Linked DNA regions of Neorhizobium galegae. The protein of the gene in region 3 interacts with the protein of the main gene of each other region in a pairwise test. Links are inferred from orthologs where the notes say so. Each region holds a gene or a part of one and is shown on either strand. Other genes may lie near its edges.

The links.
Region 1: the proteins of LZK81_RS20275 (region 3) and LZK81_RS13470 interact in binary tests that used the Escherichia coli proteins (3 or more experiments, as listed by UniProt). The link is inferred for Neorhizobium galegae from one-to-one orthologs.
Region 2: the proteins of LZK81_RS20275 (region 3) and grxD interact in binary tests that used the Escherichia coli proteins (3 or more experiments, as listed by UniProt). The link is inferred for Neorhizobium galegae from one-to-one orthologs.

Annotation. Positions count from the first base shown.
Region 1 is NZ_CP090095.1:2,715,982-2,723,471, reverse strand. What follows is about bases 3,259-6,120. They hold LZK81_RS13470 (ABC transporter permease), read left to right. Parts: upstream 3,259-4,037; coding sequence 4,038-5,204; downstream 5,205-6,120. Other genes in these bases: LZK81_RS13465 (ABC transporter ATP-binding protein), read left to right, coding at 5,201-6,120; LZK81_RS13475 (ABC transporter substrate-binding protein), read left to right, coding at 3,259-3,953. In the rest of the region: LZK81_RS13490 (ribonuclease activity regulator RraA), read right to left, coding at 1-196; araD (L-arabinonate dehydratase), read right to left, coding at 221-1,951; LZK81_RS13480 (GntR family transcriptional regulator), read left to right, coding at 2,115-2,792; more of LZK81_RS13475, read left to right, coding at 3,042-3,258; more of LZK81_RS13465, read left to right, coding at 6,121-6,139; LZK81_RS13460 (ABC transporter permease), read left to right, coding at 6,136-6,879; LZK81_RS13455 (DMT family transporter), read right to left, coding at 6,876-7,490.
Region 2 is NZ_CP090095.1:2,098,564-2,106,040, reverse strand. The notes cover bases 79-2,927. They hold grxD (Grx4 family monothiol glutaredoxin), read left to right. Parts: upstream 79-1,259; coding sequence 1,260-1,595; downstream 1,596-2,927. Other genes in these bases: LZK81_RS10510 (multidrug effflux MFS transporter), read left to right, coding at 1,685-2,927; LZK81_RS10520 (hypothetical protein), read left to right, coding at 855-1,103; LZK81_RS10525 (BolA family protein), read left to right, coding at 615-851; LZK81_RS10530 (hypothetical protein), read left to right, coding at 79-507. Outside these bases: more of LZK81_RS10530, read left to right, coding at 1-78; more of LZK81_RS10510, read left to right, coding at 2,928-2,932; LZK81_RS10505 (inositol monophosphatase family protein), read right to left, coding at 2,994-3,818; tRNA 2-thiocytidine(32) synthetase TtcA, read right to left, coding at 3,861-4,727; alaS (alanine--tRNA ligase), read right to left, coding at 4,782-7,442. UniProt on the Escherichia coli protein: Monothiol glutaredoxin involved in the biogenesis of iron-sulfur clusters.
Region 3 is NZ_CP090095.1:4,123,211-4,130,795, forward strand. The notes cover bases 4,463-7,419. They hold LZK81_RS20275 (BolA family protein), read left to right. Parts: upstream 4,463-5,778; coding sequence 5,779-6,060; downstream 6,061-7,419. Other genes in these bases: cobS (cobaltochelatase subunit CobS), read right to left, coding at 4,463-4,978; LZK81_RS20270 (J domain-containing protein), read right to left, coding at 5,040-5,675; LZK81_RS20280 (hypothetical protein), read left to right, coding at 6,268-7,128. In the rest of the region: rpmB (50S ribosomal protein L28), read left to right, coding at 1-291; LZK81_RS20250 (queuosine precursor transporter), read left to right, coding at 406-1,044; LZK81_RS20255 (esterase-like activity of phytase family protein), read right to left, coding at 1,075-2,064; cobaltochelatase subunit CobT, read right to left, coding at 2,076-3,971; more of cobS, read right to left, coding at 3,986-4,462. UniProt on the Escherichia coli protein: Transcriptional regulator that plays an important role in general stress response. Has many effects on cell morphology, cell growth and cell division. Acts by regulating the transcription of many genes, including dacA (PBP-5), dacC (PBP-6), ampC and mreB.

The DNA.
Region 1 (7,490 bases), 1.4 Mb from region 3 along the record:
TGAGGTCTTCGCGTGCCGGGATGTAGCGCAACGTGAAGGCCTGGCCGACCATGTTTCCAGGTTTCTGGGAAAGCGGCCGGACATCCTGGATGAACTGGTTGCGCAGGCCGCGCTTGAAGAGCGCGGTGCAGATCGTCGCGCAGCTGACGCTTTCGTATTTCTGGCGTGTGGCGTCGGAAAGAATGTAGTCGGTCATAGGGTTCCACTCAGACATGTCGGGTCAGAAAATCTCGGGCTCGCCGACGGCGGCACCGAATTCCCGTTCGAGGAAGTCGAAGTCGCAGCCTTCGTTGGCCTGCTTGATGTGCTTGGTAAACATCCAGCCGTAGCCGCGTCCGTATTTGTCGGCAGGCGCCACCCATTCGGCGCGGCGCCTGGCGAGCGTTGCATCGTCCACCAGCATGTCGATCGAGCGGTTCGGCAGGTCGACGCGGATGATGTCGCCGGTGCGCACCAGCGACAGCGGGCCGCCGATATGGGCTTCAGGCGCCACGTGCAGGATGCAGGCGCCGTAGCTCGTGCCGGACATGCGGGCATCGGAAATGCGCAGCATGTCGCGAAAACCCTGTTTCAGGATCTTCTTCGGGATCGGCAGCATGCCCCATTCCGGCATGCCGGGACCGCCTTTGGGTCCGGCGTTGCGCAGGATCAGCACGTGGTCGGCGGTGACGTCGAGGTCTTCGCGGTCGATCATCGCCTTCATTTCCGGATAGCTGTCGAAGACGAGGGCAGGGCCTTCGTGGACCCGCAGCCGCGGTTCGCAGGCGGAAGGCTTCATGACGCAGCCGTCCGGCGCGAGGTTGCCCTTGAGGACCGCCAGCGAGCCTTCATGATAGATCGGGTTCGACAAGGGGCGGATGACGTCGCTGTTGTAGACTTCGGCGCCTTTCAGCGTCTCGCCGAGCGGGAAACCGCTGACGGTCATGGCATCGAGCTTCAGGAGATCCTTGATCTCCGACATCAGGGCGCGCAGGCCACCGGCATAATAGAAATCTTCCATCAGATATTTGTCGCCGGATGGGCGGATGTTGGCGACAACCGGCGTCGTGCGTCCCGCCTTGTCGAGATCGTCCAGCGTCAGCGGCACGCCGGCGCGGCGAGCCATCGACAGCAGATGCACGACCGCGTTGGTGGAACAGCCGGTCGCCATGGCGACCGTCGTCGCATTGTGGACTGCATCCGGCGTGATGATCTTGTCAGGCGTCAGTTCGTCCCAGACCATTTCGACGATCCGGCGGCCGCAGCGGGTGCTCATCCGTATGTGGTTGACGTCCGCAGCGGGAATGGAACTGGCACCGGGGAGGGTAAGGCCGAGCGCTTCGGCAATTGCGGTCATGGTGCTTGCGGTGCCGAAGGTCATGCAATGGCCGTAGGAGCGGGCAATGCCCTCTTCGACGCCGGTCCATTGTTCTTCGGAAATCGTGCCGGCGCGGCGTTCGTCCCAGTATTTCCAGGCGTCCGAGCCGGAGCCCAGCCATTCGCCCTTGTAGTTGCCGCGCAGCATCGGGCCGGCGGGCAGGAAGATCATCGGGAAACCGGCGCTGATAGCCCCCATGACCAGAGCCGGTGTGGTCTTGTCGCAGCCGCCCATCAACACCGCCCCGTCGACAGGGTGGGCGCGCAAGAGCTCCTCGGCCTCCATGGCGAGGAAGTTGCGATAGAGCATCGATGTCGGCTTCAGCGCGCTTTCGGAGAGCGACTGAACCGGCAGTTCGACCGGGAAGCCGCCGGCCTGAAGCACGCCGCGCTTAACGTGTTCGACGCGATCCTTGAAATGGGCATGGCAGGCGTTGAGGTCGGACCAGGTATTGAGGATGGCGATGATCGGCTTCTTGCCCCAATCCTTCTCGTCAAAACCCATCTGCATCATTCGGGAACGGTGTCCCGACGAACGGAGATCATCCGGCGCGAACCAACGGGCGCTGCGGAGATCGGCTGCTTCCTTAGTCATGCTTGCTCTTCCAGAAATCCTGCCATCGTTCCGGAATCGATTCTGTCGCGATCCCAGGGACGGAGCTCCTCCCGCCCGGCGCCAACTTAAACACGCTCGTTTTAAATTGATATATCAAATTTCAGATGCTAGGTCAGCCCAACGGACAAGGTGGAGGACGCGGATGGGGATTGACAATGCGCTTCTGCCAGTGGCGCCGGTTTTTCTGAAAAGCCTGCGCGACCATGTTTACGGGCTGGTACGCGATGCCATTCTTTCCGGCCGGCTGAAGAGCGGCGAGAGGCTGAACGAGCGCCATCTCGCGGGCCATCTCGGCATAAGCACGACACCGCTGAAGGAGGCTTTGCGCGTGCTTGAGGCCGAAGGGCTGGTTCGGTCGGAGCCTCGCCGCGGGATTTATGTCACCTTCAATGCCGGCCAGGCGGAAGAGATGATGCTGGCGCGTGCTGCACTCGAGAGCATGATTGCTCGCCAGGCCGCCAAGCGGGTGAAGGATGAGGACTTGGCCCTGATGCGCGAACTCATCGTCGAGATGCGGGCAGGCCTCAAGACGGCGGACGTGCTGCAGCTCATCGCTCTCAACGAGCGCTTCCACGACGTCATCCATGAAGCATCCGGCTGCGGCTATCTGCGTCGCCTGCAGGGCGGCCAGAGCATCTACACCCATACCGCCCGTCTCAGTGTGCTGTCGGAAGAGCGGGAGCGCTTTCTGGCGGTCGAGGAGCATGAGGCCATTGCCAATGCGATCGCCGACCGCGATCCCGATCTCGCCGAGCGCCTGATGCGAGATCACGTCATTCGCTCGGGCGAGAAACATCTGATCCGCGTGTCTCAAGCGTGAAGTCGTGGGAAGCGACGGTTTTGATTGTGAGGTTCGACGACGCCAATGAGATCGATGGCTGAATAGCGTGCGGCAAATCTTATGAGTTAGGTCGATCGGCGGATAAAAATGCACCGCACAAAATATTTGTCCGATGCGTCCTTCCGGAACTCGCACATTGCATAAGTCGCCCTACATAACAGTGGCTTTTATGTGTTCCAGGCCAAGTCAAACGAGGTGGTGACTGGCGATCCGGAGGGAAATTCTGTCATGTCTTTGAAAAAGAAGCTTTTAGGCATTGCTTTCGCGCTTGGCGTTTCGGCCACCATGGCGAATGCCCAGGTCGTCGTCTCGTCCAAGATCGATACCGAAGGTGGCGTGCTGGGCAATATCATCCTTGCCATGCTCAAGGCGAACAACATCCGGGCCACCGACCGCATCCAGCTCGGTGCGACGCCGGTGGTGCGCAAGGCGATTACCGCCGGCGAGATCGACATCTATCCGGAATATACCGGCAACGGCGCCTTCTTCTTCGAGAAGGGTGACGATCCGGCCTGGAAGGACCCGCAAAAGGCCTATGAAGCGGTCAAGAAGCTCGATTACGATGCCAACAAGATCGTCTGGCTGGCACCGTCTTCGGCCAACAACACCTGGGCGATCGCGGTGCGCAAGGACGTTGCCGACGCCAACAAGCTGAAGACGCTGACCGACTTCGGCAAATATGTGACCGGCGGCGGCAAGATCGTGCTGGCGGCCTCCTCCGAATTCGTCAATTCGGCCGCAGCCTTGCCGGCCTTCCAGACCACCTACGGCTTCAAGCTGAAACCCGACCAGCTGATCACGCTCTCGGGCGGCGATACGGCGGCAACCATCGGCGCGGCCGCCAACCAGACCAACAATGCCAATGCCGCCATGGTCTACGGTACCGACGGCGGCATCGCGCCGTCCGGCCTTGTGGTTCTCGAAGACGACAAGGGCGTCCAGCCGGTCTACCAGCCGACCCCGATCATCCGCGAGGAGGTGCTCAAGAAGAACCCGACCATCGAGGCGGTGCTGAAGCCGGTCTTCGCCAAGCTCGATCTCGTCACACTGCAGGACCTCAATGGTCGCGTGCAGGTAGGTGGCGAACCAGCCAAGGCGGTTGCCGAGGATTTCCTCAAGAAGAACGGCTTCCTGAAGTAATTCCTTTTCGGAGCGGTTTCGTGTCAACATGGGCCGGGCGCTCGAACGCCCGGCTTTTTCATCAGTCGTAAGGCAGGGGGCGGTTTGAGAGTTCGGTTCGACAAGCTCGGCATCGTCATAGCCCTTCTTGCCGCCTATGGCGTGCTCTGGTCGTCCTTCGCGACGCTCAAGCCCAACCGCATCGTGCAGGGACAGGCGGAGTCGATGCTGCAGTCGCTGCCGGCCTGGGCGGGCTGGGGTCTGATCGGCGTGCTGGTTCTTGCGACCGCAGCAGCACTCTTTCGCACGTCCCCCTGGATAAAGCTGCTTGCCGCCGTCGCGGCGCTTGCGGCGCTGACGCTTTCGATCGGATACGCCGCGACATTCCTGACGCCGCCCGGCAATACCTATGCCCGCGTCTCACCCGCTTCGGGTTTCTGGATCCTGCTGTTCGCCTTTGCGCTTCTGGCTGCCGATGCGATCACGCGGCTCGATCCGCCGCCGGCGATGCGGGTGCTGTTTCTGGTCCTGGCCGCGGCGGCGATTGGCACGCTGCTGATGTCGGGAAGCTGGAACGGGCTGTCGATCATGAAGGAATATTCCGGCCGCGCCGACGTCTTCTGGGTCGAGGCGGGCAAACATGTGGAACTGGCGCTTGGCTCGCTGTTTGCCGCCGTCCTGGTCGGGCTGCCGCTCGGCATCCTCTGTCATCGGGTGGCGCCGCTGAGGGACGGCGTGCTCAACACGCTGAACCTCGTCCAGACCATCCCGTCGATCGCGCTTTTCGGCCTGTTGATTGCGCCGCTCGGCTGGATCGCCGCCAATGTGCCGGGTGCCGCGGCGATCGGCATCCGCGGCATCGGGGGAGCCCCTGCCTTTGTTGCGCTGTTTCTCTATTCGCTGCTGCCTGTCGTCGCCAACACCGTCGTCGGGCTTGCCGGCGTGCCGCGCGCTGCAAACGACGCTGCCCGCGGCATCGGGATGACCGGCCGGCAGCGGCTGTTCAAGATCGAGTTTCCGCTGGCGCTGCCGGTGATCCTGACCGCGATCCGCATCGTGCTCGTCCAGAATATCGGCATGGCGACGATTGCCGCGCTGATCGGCGGCGGCGGTTTCGGCGTCTTCGTCTTCCAGGGCATCGGCCAGACCGCCATGGACCTAGTGCTGCTCGGCGCCGTGCCGACGGTGGCGCTCGCATTTGCCTCGGCCGTCGTCCTCGACGCGCTGATCGAGATGAACTCCCGCGTTCCCAACGGAGCCAGATCCGCATGATCGAGATCGACGCCATCACCAAGCGCTATGACGGTATCGCCGTCGTCGACAATGTCTCGATGGTGATCGAGCCGCGCACCGTCACGGTCGTCGTGGGCACGTCCGGTTCCGGCAAGACGACGCTGATCCGGATGATCAACCGGCTGGTGGAAGCGACCGAAGGGGCCATCCGGCTCGATGGCGAGGACAACCGGTCGATACCGGGCTACGAGCTGCGGCGCCGGATCGGCTACGCCATCCAGGGCCATGGGCTTTTCCCGCACCGGACGGTGGCGCAGAACATTGCGACGGTGCCCGGCCTGCTCGGCTGGACGAAGGCCCGTATCGACGCCAAGGTCGAGGAATTGCTGACGCTCTTCCAGCTCGAGCCGAAGACGTTCGGGCCGCGTTATCCGCACGAACTCTCCGGCGGCCAGCAGCAGCGCGTCGGGGTGGCGCGGGCGCTAGCCGCCGAACCGAACGTGCTGTTGATGGACGAGCCCTTCGGCGCGCTCGATCCGATCATCCGGGCCAAGGCGCAGGAGGACCTGCTGGCGATCCAGAGATATTTCGGCACGACGATCGTGCTCGTCACCCATGACATGAACGAGGCTTTCCATCTCGCTGATAAGATTGCCGTGATGGACAAGGGCAGGGTGGTGCAATACGGGCCGCCGGCGGAACTCGTCCGTGCTCCGGCCACGCCCTTCGTCGAGACGCTGATCGGCGATGCGGAACGGCCGTTCCGGCTGCTTTCGATTGCAAAGACCGGCGCTGCGGCGGAGCCCGGCGAGGCGGAAGGCGAGCCGATCCGCGAGGACAGGAGCCAGCAGGAGGCGCTTGCCGATCTCATCTGGAGTGGTCGCGATGCGCTTCCGGTCATCTCCAGGAGCGGCGCTCCAATGGGCCGGGTGACGCTTGATGCGATCCTCAAGCGCGCCGCGAGGCCGCGATGAGGGCTTGGGTGCCGACCGTCCTGCGCAGCCTTCTGCTTCTCGTGCTGATCATCTTCCTGCTATCGCCGGGCAGTTTCGAGCCGCTGCTGAAACCGCTCGTGCAGCCGAACGCGCCGGCGATCTACAATCAGGGCAGCCTGCTCAGCCTGACGCTCCTGCATCTGCGGACGGTCTTGATCGCGACGTTGGCGGCGACGATCATCGCCGTGCTGCTGGCGATCCTCGTCACCCGGCCGTTCGGGGCGGAGTTCCTGGCGCTTTCCCGCAGCCTCGTCAATATCGGCCAGACGTTCCCGCCGGTCGCGGTTCTGGCGCTTGCCGTGCCGGCCGTCGGTTTCGGCGAGAAGCCAACGCTGATCGCGCTGTTTCTCTATGGGCTTCTGCCGATCTTTGAAAACACGCTGACCGCGCTCACCAATCTGCCGCGATCGGTGATGGAGGCGGCGCGTGGTTCCGGCATGACACCTTTCCAGCGGCTCATTCAGGTCGAGTTGCCGTTGTCCTTGCCGGTGGTCGTCGCCGGCATCCGGCTGTCGGTGGTGATCAGTCTCGCCACCGCGACGATCGGTTCGACGGTCGCGGCAAAGACGCTCGGCGAGGTGATCATTGCAGGGCTGCAATCCAACAACCTCGCCTTCGTGCTACAGGGCGGGCTGATCGTCGGTGCGCTGGCCGTGCTGATCTACGATGGTCTCTCGGCGATCGAGGCCATGATCGCCCGCCGGACGGGTGCGGCCTAGCCGTGACTGGAATCGGTCGGCACGACCGGCTCGACATCCTGTTTCAGGCTGCCGCGGTGGAAGATGAACAGCCCGGCGATGACGATGATGCCGGCGCCGATCCAGGTCTGCGCATCCGGCAAGTCCCCGAAGAACAACCAGCCGAGAATGACCGCCCAAACCAGCAGTGTATATTGCAGCGGCGCGAGCACTGAGGCCGGCGCGAGCTTCAATGAGCGGGTGATCAGGAGATGGGCGATGCAGGCGACCACGCCGAGCAGCAGCAGCGCCAGCAACTCGCCGGTATTGAACGGGCTCCAGTGGCCGATGCTGAGAAATATGCCGGCGATCAGGCCGGCAATCGTCTGCCAGGTGACGAGCGTCGCATCGGTCGTGGCGCGCAGCCTGCGGTTCAGGACGAGGGTGAGCGCGAAGGACAGGCTGCCGACAAGCCCGAAGACGGAAGGCCATGCGAGCATTTCGGAAGAGGGGCGCAGCGCGATCACCACACCAACGAACCCGATCAGGACGGCGAGCCAGCGCCGCCAGCCGATGCGCTCGCCGAGCAGGAAATGCGAAAGGGCCGCCACATAGATCGGTCCTGCCATGTAGAAGGTCATCACGTCGGCGAG
Region 2 (7,477 bases), 2.0 Mb from region 3 along the record:
ATTCAGTCCGCTTCGCTTGCCATCACCGCCCTTTTTGCCGTCATGGCGGCATTGGGGACGCGGATATTGGCCCGCTTCGTCGCAATCACGACAGCCTGCATCTCCATCGTCTTCTTCATGCGCGAGATGCCAATATGCCGCGACAATGTGACAGTTTATTGCGTGTCGAAGACCTGGCTGCCGATTATTATCGGCGCGGCGGCTCTTATCCTGCTGATCGCGACGATCGTGTTCGAATATCGCCATAGAGGAGGCCTTCTCCGAGCCATTCATCCACGCCTTTCCTGGCCGCTGGCCCTGGTTGCCGCCGTTCTCGCCTGCAGCCAACTTGCCGAGCATTTCGATATTGTCGTGATGGAGGAGAGCATTGAATCCTACGGTTTCATGATCCTGACCCTGAGTTCCATCTGGCTTTTCCGCTTCTCCCGCACGCAGCATCTTCCACCGCTCAGAACCCGAGCCAAAGCCAGCCTCCACAAGGTGAAACACGTATTCTTGCACCATTGAGGCGGAGCCGTTCGATCCAGCTTTGACCGGGGAGCAGCTTTGAGGCAGTGTATCCTCACAAAAGGTTCCGCGGTTTTGAGTCCCGCGGAGAGAAAAGGGACGACATCATGGCTATGAGACCCGGTGAAATCGAAGACCTGATCAAGGCCGGCATTCCCGGTGCCAAGGTCACCATCCGGGATCTTGCTGGCGACGGCGATCATTATGCCGCGGAAGTGGTGGCGGAAGCGTTCCGGGGAAAGAGCCGGGTGCAGCAGCACCAGATGGTCTACGAGGCTCTGAAGGGCAATATGGGCGGCGTGCTCCACGCGCTGGCATTGCAGACTTCGGCTCCGGCGGAGTGAGCGATGCCTGACCTGATCAAGGAGATCGTTACCGGCCTCGTCGAAACTGCCCTGAAGGAACTTCTCGGAAAGTCGCATGGCCGCACGCCCGCCAAACGCAAGAAGCGGCAGATCCGCTCGGCCACTACCGGGCGTTTCGCCAATAAGACTGCACGCACCAAGACCACAGCCAGACGCGCGGCGAAGCCGGCGACGAAACAGGTGAGCCGCCGACGCACCCCGGCAAGTCGCAGCAAGCAGCGCAGCCGCTGACGCAAATGCACTTGGGTCCATGGCTTAAACGGCAGTCAGCGAGGCAATAAGCGCTTTCCAACGGACTATTCCGCTGGAATTCCCGATGCCACGTTGCTATTTAAGGCAGATGACGCAGCGCAGCGGCCCTTGAAACCGCATGTGAAAGGATAGGACATGAGCGGAATTACCGATTTTATCGCCAACGAAGTGAAGACCAATGACGTGGTTCTCTTCATGAAGGGCACCCCGCAGTTCCCGCAGTGTGGTTTCTCGGGCCAGGTCGTGCAGATTCTCGACTATCTCGGCCTGGATTATAAGGGCGTCAACGTGCTCGCCGATGCGGAGATCCGCCAGGGCATCAAGGACTACTCGAACTGGCCGACGATTCCGCAGCTTTACGTCAAGGGCGAGTTCGTCGGCGGTTGCGATATCGTCCGCGAGATGTTCCAGTCCGGGGAATTGCAGACTCACCTGCAGGAACAGGGCATCGGAGTCCGCGGCGCGGCCTGAGATTTTCCGGGCTGCTGTCCGGGATATTTAAAAGACATTTTCAAGGCGCCGCTCCCAACGGCGCCTTTCACGTTGTTTAGGAAACTGCTGTGACAAATCCTTCACAAACTGCCCCGGACCGCCTGCGCGGCATGGGCCGGATCGAATTCATCGCGATGATGGCGATGCTGATGGCCATCAATTCGCTTGCCATCGACATCATGCTCCCCGGCCTGCAGGAGATCGGCGCCTCGCTTGGCGTCGCCAACGAGAACCATCGGCAATATGTAGTCTCCGCCTATCTCTTCGGCCTCGGCGCCGCGCAGATCATCTATGGACCGATCTCCGACCGTTTCGGTCGCAGGAACCCGATGCTCTTCGGCCTCGGCCTCTATTTCATCTGCGCGGTCGGCGCCGTCGTCGCGCCGTCATTCGGAGCGCTGCTGGCCCTTCGCTTCATCCAGGGTGCCGGAGCGGCCGCAACACGGGTGATTTCCATTTCGATCGTGCGCGACGTATACGGTGGTCGCGCCATGGCGGAAGTGATGTCGCTGATCATGATGGTCTTCATGGTCGTGCCGGTCATCGCGCCTGCCACCGGCCAGGTGATCATGCTGTTCGGCAACTGGCACCTGATTTTCGTGTTCATGGCCGTCGCCTCGCTCTGCATCGGCTTCTGGATGTATGCGCGCCTTCCGGAAACGCTCGATCCGGCCGATGTGCGTCCCTTCACCATTTCCTCAATCCTGCACGCCTTCCAGATCGTTCTGACCAATCGCCTCGCCCTCTGCTACACGATTGCCAGCACATTCATCTTCGGCGCCATGTTCGGCTTCATCAACTCGGCCCAACAGATTTATGTCGGGATCTACGATGTCGGCGTCTGGTTTCCGCTGGTCTTCGCCTGCGTGGCGGTGTTCATGTCTGCGGCATCCTTCCTGAACGCCCGGTTTGTCGGGCGTTTCGGCATGCGGCGCCTTTCGCACGGCTCGCTGCTTGGCTTTATCGGCATCACATTCGTTTGGATGCTCGTACAGATCTTCGGGCCTCAACCCATGCCGCTCGTGATCTTCATCGTGTTTTTCGGGCTCTCCATGTTCCAGTTCGGTTGGATCGGCTCGAATTTCAATTCGCTTGCCATGGAGCCGCTCGGCCATGTCGCCGGAACGGCGTCCGCCGTACTCGGCTTCATGAGCACGGTCGGCGGAGCGCTGATCGGCGTCGCGATCGGCCAGGCCTTCAACGATACGGCACTGCCCCTGGTCGCAGGCTTCTTTACTGTCTCGATCATCGGGCTGATCTTCGTGCTGATCGGCGAGAAAGGAAAACTCTTCCAGCCGCAAAATCCGAAGATCTGAGGCATTTCACCCCACAAAAAAGGCCGGAGCGATCCGGCCTTTTCTTCTGATGGCCGCTATTTCAGTGGCCGATGATCTCGTGGCGCAGCATCTGCCAGCTTTCCTTGTCGGTGGCGAGCAGCAGCCCGCCGTCGACATGGTGCGGCATGTAAGGAGAGCCGTCGAAGCGCGCCACATAACCGCCCGCCTCCGTGCCGATCAGCGTGCCGGCCAGATGGTCCCAGGGCATCAGCTTGTTGTAGAGCACGAACTGCACGTGGCCGCCGGCAAACGTGCGGTATTCATGGGCCGAGCAGCGATAGTTGGCGAAGAACCGGACCTTGGCGAGATTGCCGAGGATCCGCTCGCGCTCGCCGCCGAAGAAATATCCGGGTGACGCCATGCCGATCATGGCTTCGATCGGCCGGGCGTCGGCGACCGAAAGCCGGATCGCCTCGCCGTCCGGCCGCCTCATGAACGCGCCGGCGCCCCTTTCCGCCATCACCCAGTCGTCGCCCATCGGATCGTAGATGATCCCGGCGACCGTCTCACCCTTCCAGACGACCGAGGCCATGACGCCGAAGGCCGGGATGCCGGAGGCGAAATTGAACGTGCCGTCGACCGGATCGACGACGACCGCGAACTCCGCATCGGCGAGCTTGGCGAGCAGCGACGGATCGGCCGCCACCGATTCCTCGCCGATGAAGAGCGCGCCGGGCGCAAAAGCTTCCAGCTCGCGGCGGATCATCCGCTCGGCGGCCTCGTCGGCCTCGGTTACCAGGTCGGACGGCTCGCTCTTTGAACGTACATCGCCGCTGCCGAGCCGCCGGAAACGCGGCAGGATTTCGGCCTTGGCAGCAAGGCGCAGAAGATCGGCAAGCTTCGTGATGTCGAGCGGAAGGGTCATGACAATGGTCTCAGTTCGGGAGGTTCTCGGTTCGGGAAGAATTCAGAGGCTTTGAGCGGCTTGCAGGCCGGAGAAATCGAAGAGTTTCGGATCGAGCAGGTGCGACGGGTTCACGTGGGCGAGCGCGCGCAGCATCGTATCCTTGCGGCCCGGCATGCGGGCCTCGATATCGGCAAGCATCGCCTTCATCGCATTGCGCTGCAGGCCATCCTGCGAGCCGCAGAGATCACACGGGATGATCGGGAACTGCATGGCGGCGGCGAATTTGGCCAGATCGTCCTCGGCGCAATAGGCAAGCGGCCTCAGCACCATCACGTCGCCCTCGTCGTTCAAGAGCTTTGCCGGCATGCCGGCAAGCCTGCCCCCATGGAAAAAATTCATGAAAAAGGTTTCGAGGATGTCTTCCCGGTGGTGGCCGAGCACCAAGGCGTCACAGCCCTCTTCGCGGGCGATGCGGTAAAGGTTGCCGCGCCGAAGCCTGGAACAGAGCGAGCAATAGGTAGCGCCTTCCGGCACCTTTTCCTTCACGATCGAATAGGTATCGCGATATTCGATGCGGTGCTTCACGCCGATCGAGGTCAGATAGTCCGGCAGCACGTGCTTGGGGAAATTCGGCTGGCCCTGGTCGAGATTGCAGGCGAGGAGTTCGACCGGGAGCAGACCGCGCCATTGCAGATCGAGCAGCACGGCGAGCAGAGAATAGGAATCCTTGCCGCCGGAGACACCGACCAGCCAGCGTTTCTGGCCATTGAGCATGCCGAAGTCGTCGAACGCCTGCCGTACCTGTCTGAGCAGGCGCTTGCGCAGCTTGTTGAACGAGACGGAACTCGGCGCATCGCGAAAGAGCGCTGGCACCAGACCGTTGCCGGTCTCGTCCAGCTCATCATCGATTTTGGCCGTCACGCCCATTTGTTTTTTCCTTGAAACCAAAAAGCGGGCCGAGCCCGCTTTTCCTGTCGATGATCAGGCCCCGAGAGCGGCTGCCACCGCGTCGAGCGCCTCGTTCGCCTTGGCGCCATCGGGTCCACCGGCCTGGGCCATGTCCGGACGGCCGCCGCCGCCCTTGCCGCCGAGCGCCACGGATGCGATCCGGACCAGATCCACGGCGCTGAACCGACCGACGAGATCCGGCGTGACCGCAACCACGGCGCTCGCCTTGCCGTCTTCCGAAACGCCGATCAACGTGACGACGCCAGAGCCGAGGCTCGCCTTGCCTTCGTCCGCCAGGCCCTTGAGGTCCTTGGCGTCGATGCCGTTGAGCGCCTTGCCCATGAACTTGATGCCGCCGATCTCCTTGAGATCACCGGCCGAACCGCCCTGCCCGCCGCCCATCGCAAGCCTGCGCCTGGCATCCGCCAGTTCCTTCTCGAGCTTGCGGCGCTCGTCGATCAGCGCTTCGACGCGCGAAACCAATTCCGCCGGCTGCACCTTCAAGGCGCCTGCGAGCGTTTTCACGCGCTCGTCCTGTTCGGCGAGATAAGCCCGTGCAGCCTCCCCCGTCACCGCCTCGACACGACGAACGCCCGCACCGACTGCGCTTTCGCCGAGAACGCGGACCAAGCCGATATCACCGGTCGCGTTGACATGCGTGCCACCGCAGAGTTCGACCGAATAGGGCTTGCCGGCCTTCGGACCTTCGATCGCCTTGCCCATCGCAACAACGCGAACTTCATCACCGTATTTTTCGCCGAATAGCGCCATAGCGCCTTCCGCGATCGCGTCGTCGACGCTCATCAGGCGTGTCGTGACCGGCGCATTCTGGAGGATGATGGCGTTCGCCATGTCCTCGACCTTCTGCAATTCCTCGGCCGACATCGGCTTCGGATGCGAGACGTCGAAACGCAGGCGCTCGGGCGCTACCAGCGAACCCTTCTGGGCCACATGGGTGCCGAGCACTTCACGAAGCGCCTCATGCAGCAGATGGGTGGCCGAATGGTTGGAACGCAGGCGCGAGCGACGGTCGTGATCGACCGTCAGCGCTGCGGCATCACCAACCTTCAACGTGCCCTCGGTCACGGTGGCGATGTGGACGAATACGCCCTCGCCCTTCTTCTGGGTATCCGAGACAGTGAGCTTGGCATTGTCCGTCGAGATCACCCCGGTATCGCCCATCTGACCGCCGGATTCGCCGTAGAAAGGCGTCTGGTTGACGACGACCTGCACCTGTTCGCCGGCCGATGCACTGGCGACCGCCTTGCCCTCGCGCACGATCGCCTGCACCACGCCTTCAGCAGTTTCCGTGTCGTAGCCGAGGAATTCGGTGGCGCCGTGCTTTTCCTTGAGCTCGAACCAGATCGTTTCCGTCGCCTTGTCGCCGGAACCGGTCCAGTGCGAGCGGGCTTCCGCCTTCTGGCGCTGCATGGCGTCGGTGAAACCGGAAATATCGACGCCGATTTCGCGGGCGCGCAAGGCATCCTGAGTGAGGTCAAGCGGGAAGCCATAGGTGTCGTAGAGCTTGAAGGCGGTCTCGCCATCCAGCATATCGCCCTTGTGAAGCGTGTTGGTCGCATCCGACAGCAACGAAAGACCGCGCTCCAGCGTCTTGCGAAAACGGTTCTCCTCGAGCTTCAGCGTTTCCGAAATCAGTGATTCCGCACGCACCAGTTCCGGATAGGCGCGGCCCATCTGCTGGATGAGCGCCGGCAGCAGCTTCCAGAGCAGCGGATCGCGGGCGCCGAGAAGCTGTGCGTGGCGCATGGCGCGGCGCATGATGCGGCGGAGCACATAACCGCGGCCTTCGTTCGAGGGCAAGACGCCGTCGGCGATCAGGAACGCGGAGGATCGCAGGTGGTCGGCGATGACGCGGTGGCTGCCGCGATGCTCGCCTTCCGCCTTGACGCCGGTCGCCTCTTCAGAGGCCGAGATCAGCGCCCGGAACAGGTCGATATCGTAATTGTCGTGCTGGCCCTGGAGGACGGCCGCAACACGCTCGAGGCCCATGCCGGTGTCGATCGACGGGCGCGGCAGGTCGATCCGCTCTTCCTTCGTCACCTGCTCATACTGCATGAAGACGAGGTTCCAGATTTCGATGAACCGGTCACCGTCCTCTTCCGGCGAACCGGGCGGTCCGCCCCATATATGGTCGCCATGGTCATAGAAGATTTCCGAGCACGGGCCGCAGGGACCGGTATCGCCCATCGCCCAGAAATTGTCGCTGGTCGGAATGCGGATGATCTTGTCATCCGAAAGACCGGCGATCTTCTTCCAGAGGTCGAAAGCCTCGTCGTCGGTGTGGTAGACGGTGACCAGGAGACGCTTGGCGTCGAGGCCGAATTCCTTGGTGATCAGGTTCCAGGCAAGCTCGATCGCATTCGCCTTGAAATAGTCACCGAAGGAGAAATTGCCGAGCATTTCGAAGAAGGTGTGGTGACGAGCGGTGTAACCGACATTGTCGAGGTCGTTGTGCTTGCCGCCGGCGCGAACACATTTCTGCGCCGTCGTCGCAGTCGAATAGGAGCGTTTCTCAAGACCGGTGAACACGTTCTTGAACTGCACCATGCCGGCATTGGTGAACATCAGCGTCGGATCGTTGCGCGGCACCAGCGGGCTTGAGGAGACGACTTCGTGCCCGTTCTTTCGGAAATAGTCGAGGAAGGTCGACCGGATTTCATTCACGCCGCTCATGCTACGCCCTTTTTACCGCCGGATGCGGTCCTATT
Region 3 (7,585 bases):
GTGTGCGAACTGACCGGCAAGGGCGTTCAGACCGGCAACAACGTAAGCCACGCCAACAACAAGACCCGCCGTCGGTTCCTGCCGAACCTGTGCCAGGTCACGTTGATCTCCGACGCTCTCGGCCAGCGTTATCGCCTGCGCGTCTCGGCACACGCTCTGCGCTCCGTCGAACATCGTGGCGGCCTCGATGCTTTCCTGTTGAAGTCCGACGAGACCGAACTGTCGATGCGCGCTCGCCTGCTGCGCCGCCAGATCGTCAAGAAGACCGCCGAAGTCGCTGCTGCGGCTTAATCGGCCTGACGACAAATCATCCGGCTTTGAACAAGGCTTGAACGGGTAATACCGGCCAGGCCTTTTCTCTTGGCCTTCATAACTCCAACTGGTGGCATCACCCAGGATAAAAAAATGCTGAGCTCACGCTATACTTTCATCTATGCCCTGCTGATGGCGGCCGTCGTTGTCGCCTCCAATTTCCTGGTGCAGTTCCCGGTCATCGGCACGTTCTGGGGCATCGCCCTCGGCGATCTTCTGACCTGGGGCGCCTTTATCTATCCCTTTGCCTTCCTGGTGACCGATCTCGCCAACCGGCAGTTCGGGCCTTCGATTGCCCGACGCGTCGTTCTCGCAGGCTTCGTCGTCGGCGTGACGCTGTCGTTCCTGGCCTCCTCCCCGCGCATCGCCGTCGCCTCGGGCGCCGCCTATCTGGTCGGCCAGCTTCTCGACATCTCCGTGTTCAATCGGCTCCGCCGCCAGACCTGGTGGCGCGCGCCGCTCGCCGGCTCCCTGCTCGGTTCGGCACTCGACACGCTGCTGTTCTTCTCGCTCGCCTTCGCCCCGCTCTTCGCCTTCATCGGCCCGAACGAAGACTTCGCGATCCAATCCGCACCGATCCTCGGCGCCCTTGCCACCGAGGCCCCGCGCTGGATCTCCTGGGCGCTCGGCGACCTCGTGGTCAAGATCCTGGTCGGCGTCGTGCTGCTGCTGCCCTATGGCGCGCTGATGAACGTACTGAAGCCGATGCCGCAGGTCGCTCCGGCCCGCTGAGCCGCAGGCGCAGACATTCCGCTTGGGGCATCACTGCGTCAGGCGGAATTCCAGCATCACGTTCCGCTGCAGCAGATTGCCGTTGTCATCCGAAATCAGGATCAGATGCGGCTTGCCCTCCGGCCCGGTGATCACGTCGAGCCCTTCCATGTTGTCGATCGCATAGCCCATGTCGGCTTCGAGGAGCACCTCCCCATCCACCGCAGCGCCGGGACGGATGCTGTCGCCACGGATCAGGCGAATGCGCATGCCGAGGCCGCCGAGGAAGCTGAAGCGGCGTTCGAGCAGCAGGAAATCGCCGTTCGGCAGGAAGGCCCCATCGGTTGCGTCGAAGGGATCATGCCGCACCACCGTGAACACGCCCTTGAGCGGCCCCTCCAGGATCGCGGCGAAAAGGTTCCCCTGATCATCGAGGCTATGCTCGGTGACCACGATGGGCGCCCCCTTGAGCGAACTGGCTTGAGGCGAGACCGCCACCGTCTCCATGCCCGCATTCATCCGGAACTCGTGGCGGGGAATGGGTAGATCGAGGCTCTTCAACGGTGCCGAAGTCTCGAACCCCGGATCGGGATAGGCATCGACCCGATGCAGCTGCTCGAAGCTGACGAGCGCCTGGCCGTCCCGCAGCGCCAGTCCTTCGGCATCCGAATTGTATTTCGAGCCGACCCGGCCGCCACGGATGAGGATCGGATTGACGGCGAGATCGGTGAGGTTGGCGAGACGCCCCTTGGCATCGCGCTGAATCCGGCCGGTCAGCCAGGAACCGGTATCGAGCACCGACACGAAACGTTCCCCATCGGGGCGAAAGCGGATGCTCGACAGCGACTGTAGCCGGCTATCGGACGACGAAAATTCGATGCCGCCGAGAAATTCGAGCGCGCCGAAGCGCGTTTCCGCCGAACCGAACTTGAATTCGGTGATGATGCGCGCCCGGACCGAAACATCGTCGGTCGCAGGCGCCACCGGGGAGGCGATGGCACCGAATAAGCCGGCCCAGACGACGAGGCGGGAAAGTTTCAAGCGGGCGGACCTCAGCTGGCCCGTCGCATGCGGCCCTGTCGCCCGCCATTTTCCGCAAACAGCTCGGCAAGCTGCTCGGTCATCGCGCCGGCAAGCTCGTCCGCATCGACGATCGTCACGGCCTTGCGGTAATAGCGCGTCACGTCGTGGCCGATACCGATCGCCAGCAGCTCCACCGGCGAGCGCGTCTCGATCTGTTCGATCACGGCGCGCAGGTGCCGTTCCAGATAATTGCCGGGATTGACCGACAGCGTCGAATCGTCGACCGGCGCGCCATCAGAGATCATCATCAGGATCTTGCGCTGCTCGCGGCGGGCGATCAGGCGGTTATGCGCCCACATCAGCGCCTCGCCGTCGATGTTTTCCTTGAGAAGGCCTTCGCGCATCATCAGGCCGAGATTGCGGCGTGAACGACGCCACGGCGCATCCGCGGACTTGTAGACGATATGGCGCAGGTCGTTGAGACGGCCGGGGGTCGGCGGCTTGCCGCTTGCCAGCCACTTTTCGCGTGCCTGCCCGCCCTTCCAGGCCTTGGTGGTGAAGCCGAGGATCTCGACCTTGACGCCGCAGCGCTCCAGCGTGCGGGCGAGGATGTCGGCGCAGGTGGCGGCGACCGTGATCGGCCGGCCGCGCATCGAGCCGGAATTGTCGATGACCAGCGTCACGACCGTATCGCGGAACTGCGTGTCCCGCTCCTTCTTGAAGGAGAGCGGCTGCATCGGGTCGATAATCAGGCGCACCAGGCGGGCCGGATCGAGATAACCCTCTTCCAGGTCGAAATCCCACGAGCGGTTCTGCTGCGCCATCAGGCGGCGCTGCAGACGGTTGGCAAGCCGGCCGACCGCGCCCTGGAGATGGGCAAGCTGCTTGTCGAGGAAGGCCCGCAGCCGGTCGAGCTCCGCTTCGTCGCAAAGCTCCTCGGCCGTAATTTCCTCGTCGAATTCCTGGGTGAAGATCTTGTAATCGACCTTCTCGTTGAAATCGTCGAACGGGCTGTTCGGCCGCCGGGTCTCGCCGGGGGTCTCGGAATGCTCGTCGCTGTCGTCCGACATGTCGTCGTCGGACATTTCCGCGCCGTCCATCTCGCCGTCGTCCATTTCCTCGTCGGAAGCGTCGCTCTGCTCGGCAGGTGCCGCGTCGGAGCCGGCTTCTTCCTCGACCTCGTCGTTCTCGGTCTCGTTACTGCGCGGCTGGTCTTCCTGATCCGGATTTTCCATCTCCTCCGGATCGGCATCCTCGTCGGCAAACTCCTCCGCCATCTGCATGGAGGTGAGCATGTGCCGCACCAGCTTGGCGAACGCCTGCTGGTCTTCGATGACGTTGCGGAGGTTGTCGAGATCGCCGGCCGCCTTGTCCTCGATGAACGGACGCCAGAGATCGAGCACCTTGCCGGCACTCGGCGGCGGCTTGATGCCGGTCAGCTTCTCGCGCACCAGCATGGCGACCGCTTCGCCGATCGGCGCGTCTTCCTGCCGTTCGACGCCGGAGAAATTCGCCTTCGAGTATTTTTCCGCATGCATCGAATTGAGGTTCGACGCCATGCCGGCCATGCGCAAGGCGCCGATCGACTCGACGCGTGCCTGCTCGACGGCATCGAAGACGACGCGTGCGTCGGCGCCCTGCGGCGACATGCTGGCATGCACGTTCGTATCGTGGCAGGCAATCCGCAACGCCATGGAATCGCCGAGCCCGCGGGTCACCGCGAGCTCGTGGGCCGTCGGCCGCTTGGAGATTTCCGGCAGGCGGATGCGTTCGCCGGCAAGGCCCGGACGCTCGTTGGCGAACGTGACCTCGACTTCCGCGTCGCCGGCGATGGAGCGCACGCAGCCGGTAATCGCACGCCGCAACGGTTCCGTATCCACGGGACCGCCGGATTTGGCTTTCGAATTGTCTCCGCGACCTGCCATGATCTCGTCTCCGCTTACGCTCCGAGAACGATGTTGGCGGCACTTTCCTTCAGCTCGACGCCGAAGGCTCGCTGGTACTGTTCGGCGACCAGCGTGCGTTCAAGTTCATCGCACTTGTTGAGGAAGGTGATGCGGAAGGCGAATGCGATGTCACCGAAAATCTCGGCGTTTTCGGCCCAGGTGATGACGGTACGCGGGCTCATGACGGTCGAGAGATCGCCGTTGATGAAGGCCGAACGGGTGAGATCGGCGACACGCACCATCTTCGACACCGTTTCACGGCCCTCGGCCGTACGACCGAAAGACTTGACCTTGGCGGCGACGATATCGACTTCCTTCTGGTGCGGCAGATAGTTCAGCGTCGTCACGATCGACCAGCGGTCCATCTGCGCCTGGTTGATCTGCTGCGTGCCGTGATAAAGGCCGGTCGTATCGCCGAGACCGACCGTATTGGCGGTCGCGAAGATGCGGAATGCCGGGTGAGGACGGATGACGCGGCTCTGGTCGAGCAGGGTCAGGCGGCCGGAGGATTCCAGGACGCGCTGGATGACGAACATGACGTCCGGGCGACCGGCATCGTATTCGTCGAAGACGAGCGCGACATTGTGCTGGTAGGCCCAGGGCAGGATGCCGTCCTTGAATTCGGTGACCTGCTTGCCGTCCTTCAGCACGATCGCGTCCTTGCCGACGAGATCGATGCGGCTGACATGGCTATCGAGGTTGATACGCACGCACGGCCAGTTAAGGCGGGCTGCGACCTGCTCGATATGGGTGGACTTGCCGGTGCCGTGGAAGCCGGACACCATGACGCGTCGGTTATGCGCAAAGCCTGCGAGAATGGCGAGCGTCGTGTCGCGGTCGAAAAGATAGTCCGGATCGAGATCCGGAACGTAGGGGTCGCCGCTACTATATGCCGGAACCCTGATATCGCTGTCGATGCCGAAGACTTCCCTGACCGAAACGGTGGTATCGGGAAGGTTTGAAATATCTAGATCAATCTTACTCATCGTCTCTCCAAGGCGCGAGCCGCCGCCCGGCCGTCATCCTCACTGCCATAATTTTTACGGCTTAGCAGAAACCCGCCTGCTTCAACAACTGATATGCTTGAATGACGGCACGAAAACGTTCTTCCGAACCGCGGTCGCCGCCATTCGCATCCGGATGATGTTTCTTGACCAGTTCCTTGTAGCGGGTCTTGATCTCCGCAGCCGACGCATTGGCCGCCAACTCCATCGTATCGAAGGCTTTGGCTTCCAATGTCTTCAGCTTTCGCCCCTGCGTCTGGAAACGGGGGCCGGCCGCCCGCGCACTCGACACGAAGCCGAACGGATCCCTGAAGCGCTGCTGGGTGCCGGCAGCGCCGGCAGCACCTGAGCGCGCCGTGGAATGAAGCGGCGCATCCTTGGCGGCCTTGTTGACGCCGACGGTCCAGGTCGGCCGATGGCCGGTGATCGCCTCTTTCTGGTACCGGGCGATCTCGCCGTCCGACAGGCCGGAGAAATAATTATAGCCCTTGTTGTATTCCCGGACGTGCTCGAAGCAGAACAGAAAGAACTGGCCTTCCGCGTTGCGGCCCACGGGCGCGCGATGGGCACCCGGCTTGTCGCACCCGTCCCACTGGCAGGTGGGCGCTTCAGGCACAGCTTCCTGCTGCCTGTTCTTGCGCGTCCGGATGCGGTCGAAATATTTGGAATCTAATTTCATAAGGCCCTCATTATGGGGCGACGAACAGGGCGCGGCAAGAATTGACAAAGTCCTTTCTTACTGGTTTGTGGGATGCCCCTTTTGCGTCGCAACGGAGACCGAAATGTCCGTCAAATCCCGGATCGAAATCACGCTCACCGACAATCTCGAACCGGAACGGCTGGTCGTCATCGATGAAAGCCATCAGCACGCCGGCCATCAGCCCGACATCACCGGAACCGGCGAGACCCATATGCGGGTCCGCATCGTTTCGAAAAAGTTTTCCGGAATGAGCCGGCTCGACCGGCATCGGACGGTGAATGCGCTGCTGAAGCCGGAACTCGACGCCGGCCTCCACGCGCTGGCGGTGGAAGCCTCGGCACCGGGTGAGCCGACGCGCTGGTGACGGAACTTAGATAGGGATGACCGAGCAAGAGGCCAAGGTACGGGCATCATTCCTTGTGAGACATCGCTTTGGCCGACCTGCCACTACTTCCCAATAACTGGCGGGAGACGCTGGCCCTGGAAATTCTCTCCGTGCAGAATTCAGCTTTGCACAAGCCATGGCTGATAACAAACGCCGAGTTATCGTCAACTTTCGGGAGTGGATAAATTGGTCTCGTCGATAGCATCCTATGCAACCGGTCTGGACTATTCCAGAAATCTACGTGCTCAGTCGGGAAGCACATTTCAAGCGCGTGAAGATGCCGCGAAAAGGGTCCAAGCAGCCGTTGCAAATGGCGCACCGACGAAAGAAATCGAAGCCCTCGTCATACAAGCCGGATCAATCCGCTACAGCGAAGAGGAGTTGGTTGCTGACGAGCAGCGGATCAATGCGCGAGAGGACCTCAAGGCAAGGCTGCGCGCCGGCATTGCTGACCCGGAAGAGGAGTTCAAGGCAAAGGCTTTCCTGGTCACGCCCGACTCATGGCCAGATGAGCAGAGGCTAGACGCTGCCCGCCAAATTGACGCCGCAGGATATCTTGACAGCCAAATCCAGAATAGGCTCGCTGAGCCCCGCCTCCATACAAGGCGGGAGCTTCAAGAAAAACGGGATCCTTCCAGATATGCTGGTATTGAGGTGAAACGCTTGCCACCTGTCGTTGGGTTTCAGCCGACAGAAGCGATGAAGGCGGAAGTCGCTGCAATTCATGCAAATGCAGCGCGCGCTGCAGCGGAATTGAGCGCCCAAAGGCAGGCCAACCCCGGACTCTATGCCGACAATCTCGAAAACAATTCGATGAATGAGACCAACGTCGCCACAATCCCAGCCAAAGACCTCGACGACAAGATTGAGTACATCACACATCTGATTGAAAGCGGAGAATCGGAAAAATACTCGTTTAGTGCTGGCAATGGTGACCAAACCACCACCTCAATCCACCAGTTTCTATATTGGCTGCAACAGCGCGCCACAGACATGGAGAACGGCGGGACCTATTTGCCGGCGATGTTTAACAACCCAAGCGCTTAGCATTTGCGGCTATGACAGGGATGGCAAATAGGCATCGAAAGCCGACAGTTTCAGCTTTAGACTGAAACGCTTTCGTTTCGCGAAAGATTACTCCGCCGGCAGCGTCACATCTTCCGCAGGCCGGATCCTTAGCCGCGTGATGCGGTTCTTCTCCCGCTTCATGACAGTGAAACGCTTACCGTAAAAAGTAAACGCCTGCCGTTCTTCCGGGATCAGCTTCGATTCGTGGATGACGAGGCCGGCGATCGTGGTTGCTTCGGCGTCCGGCAGGCTCCAGTCCAGCGCGCGGTTCAGATCGCGGATCGGCACGGAACCGTCGACGACGATCGATCCGTCCGCTTCCTGGCGCACGCCCTGGATCTCGATATCGTGCTCGTCGGCAATGTCGCCGACAATCTCCTCCAGGATGTCTTCCAGCGTGACGATGCCCTGCACCTCGCCATATTCGTCGACGACG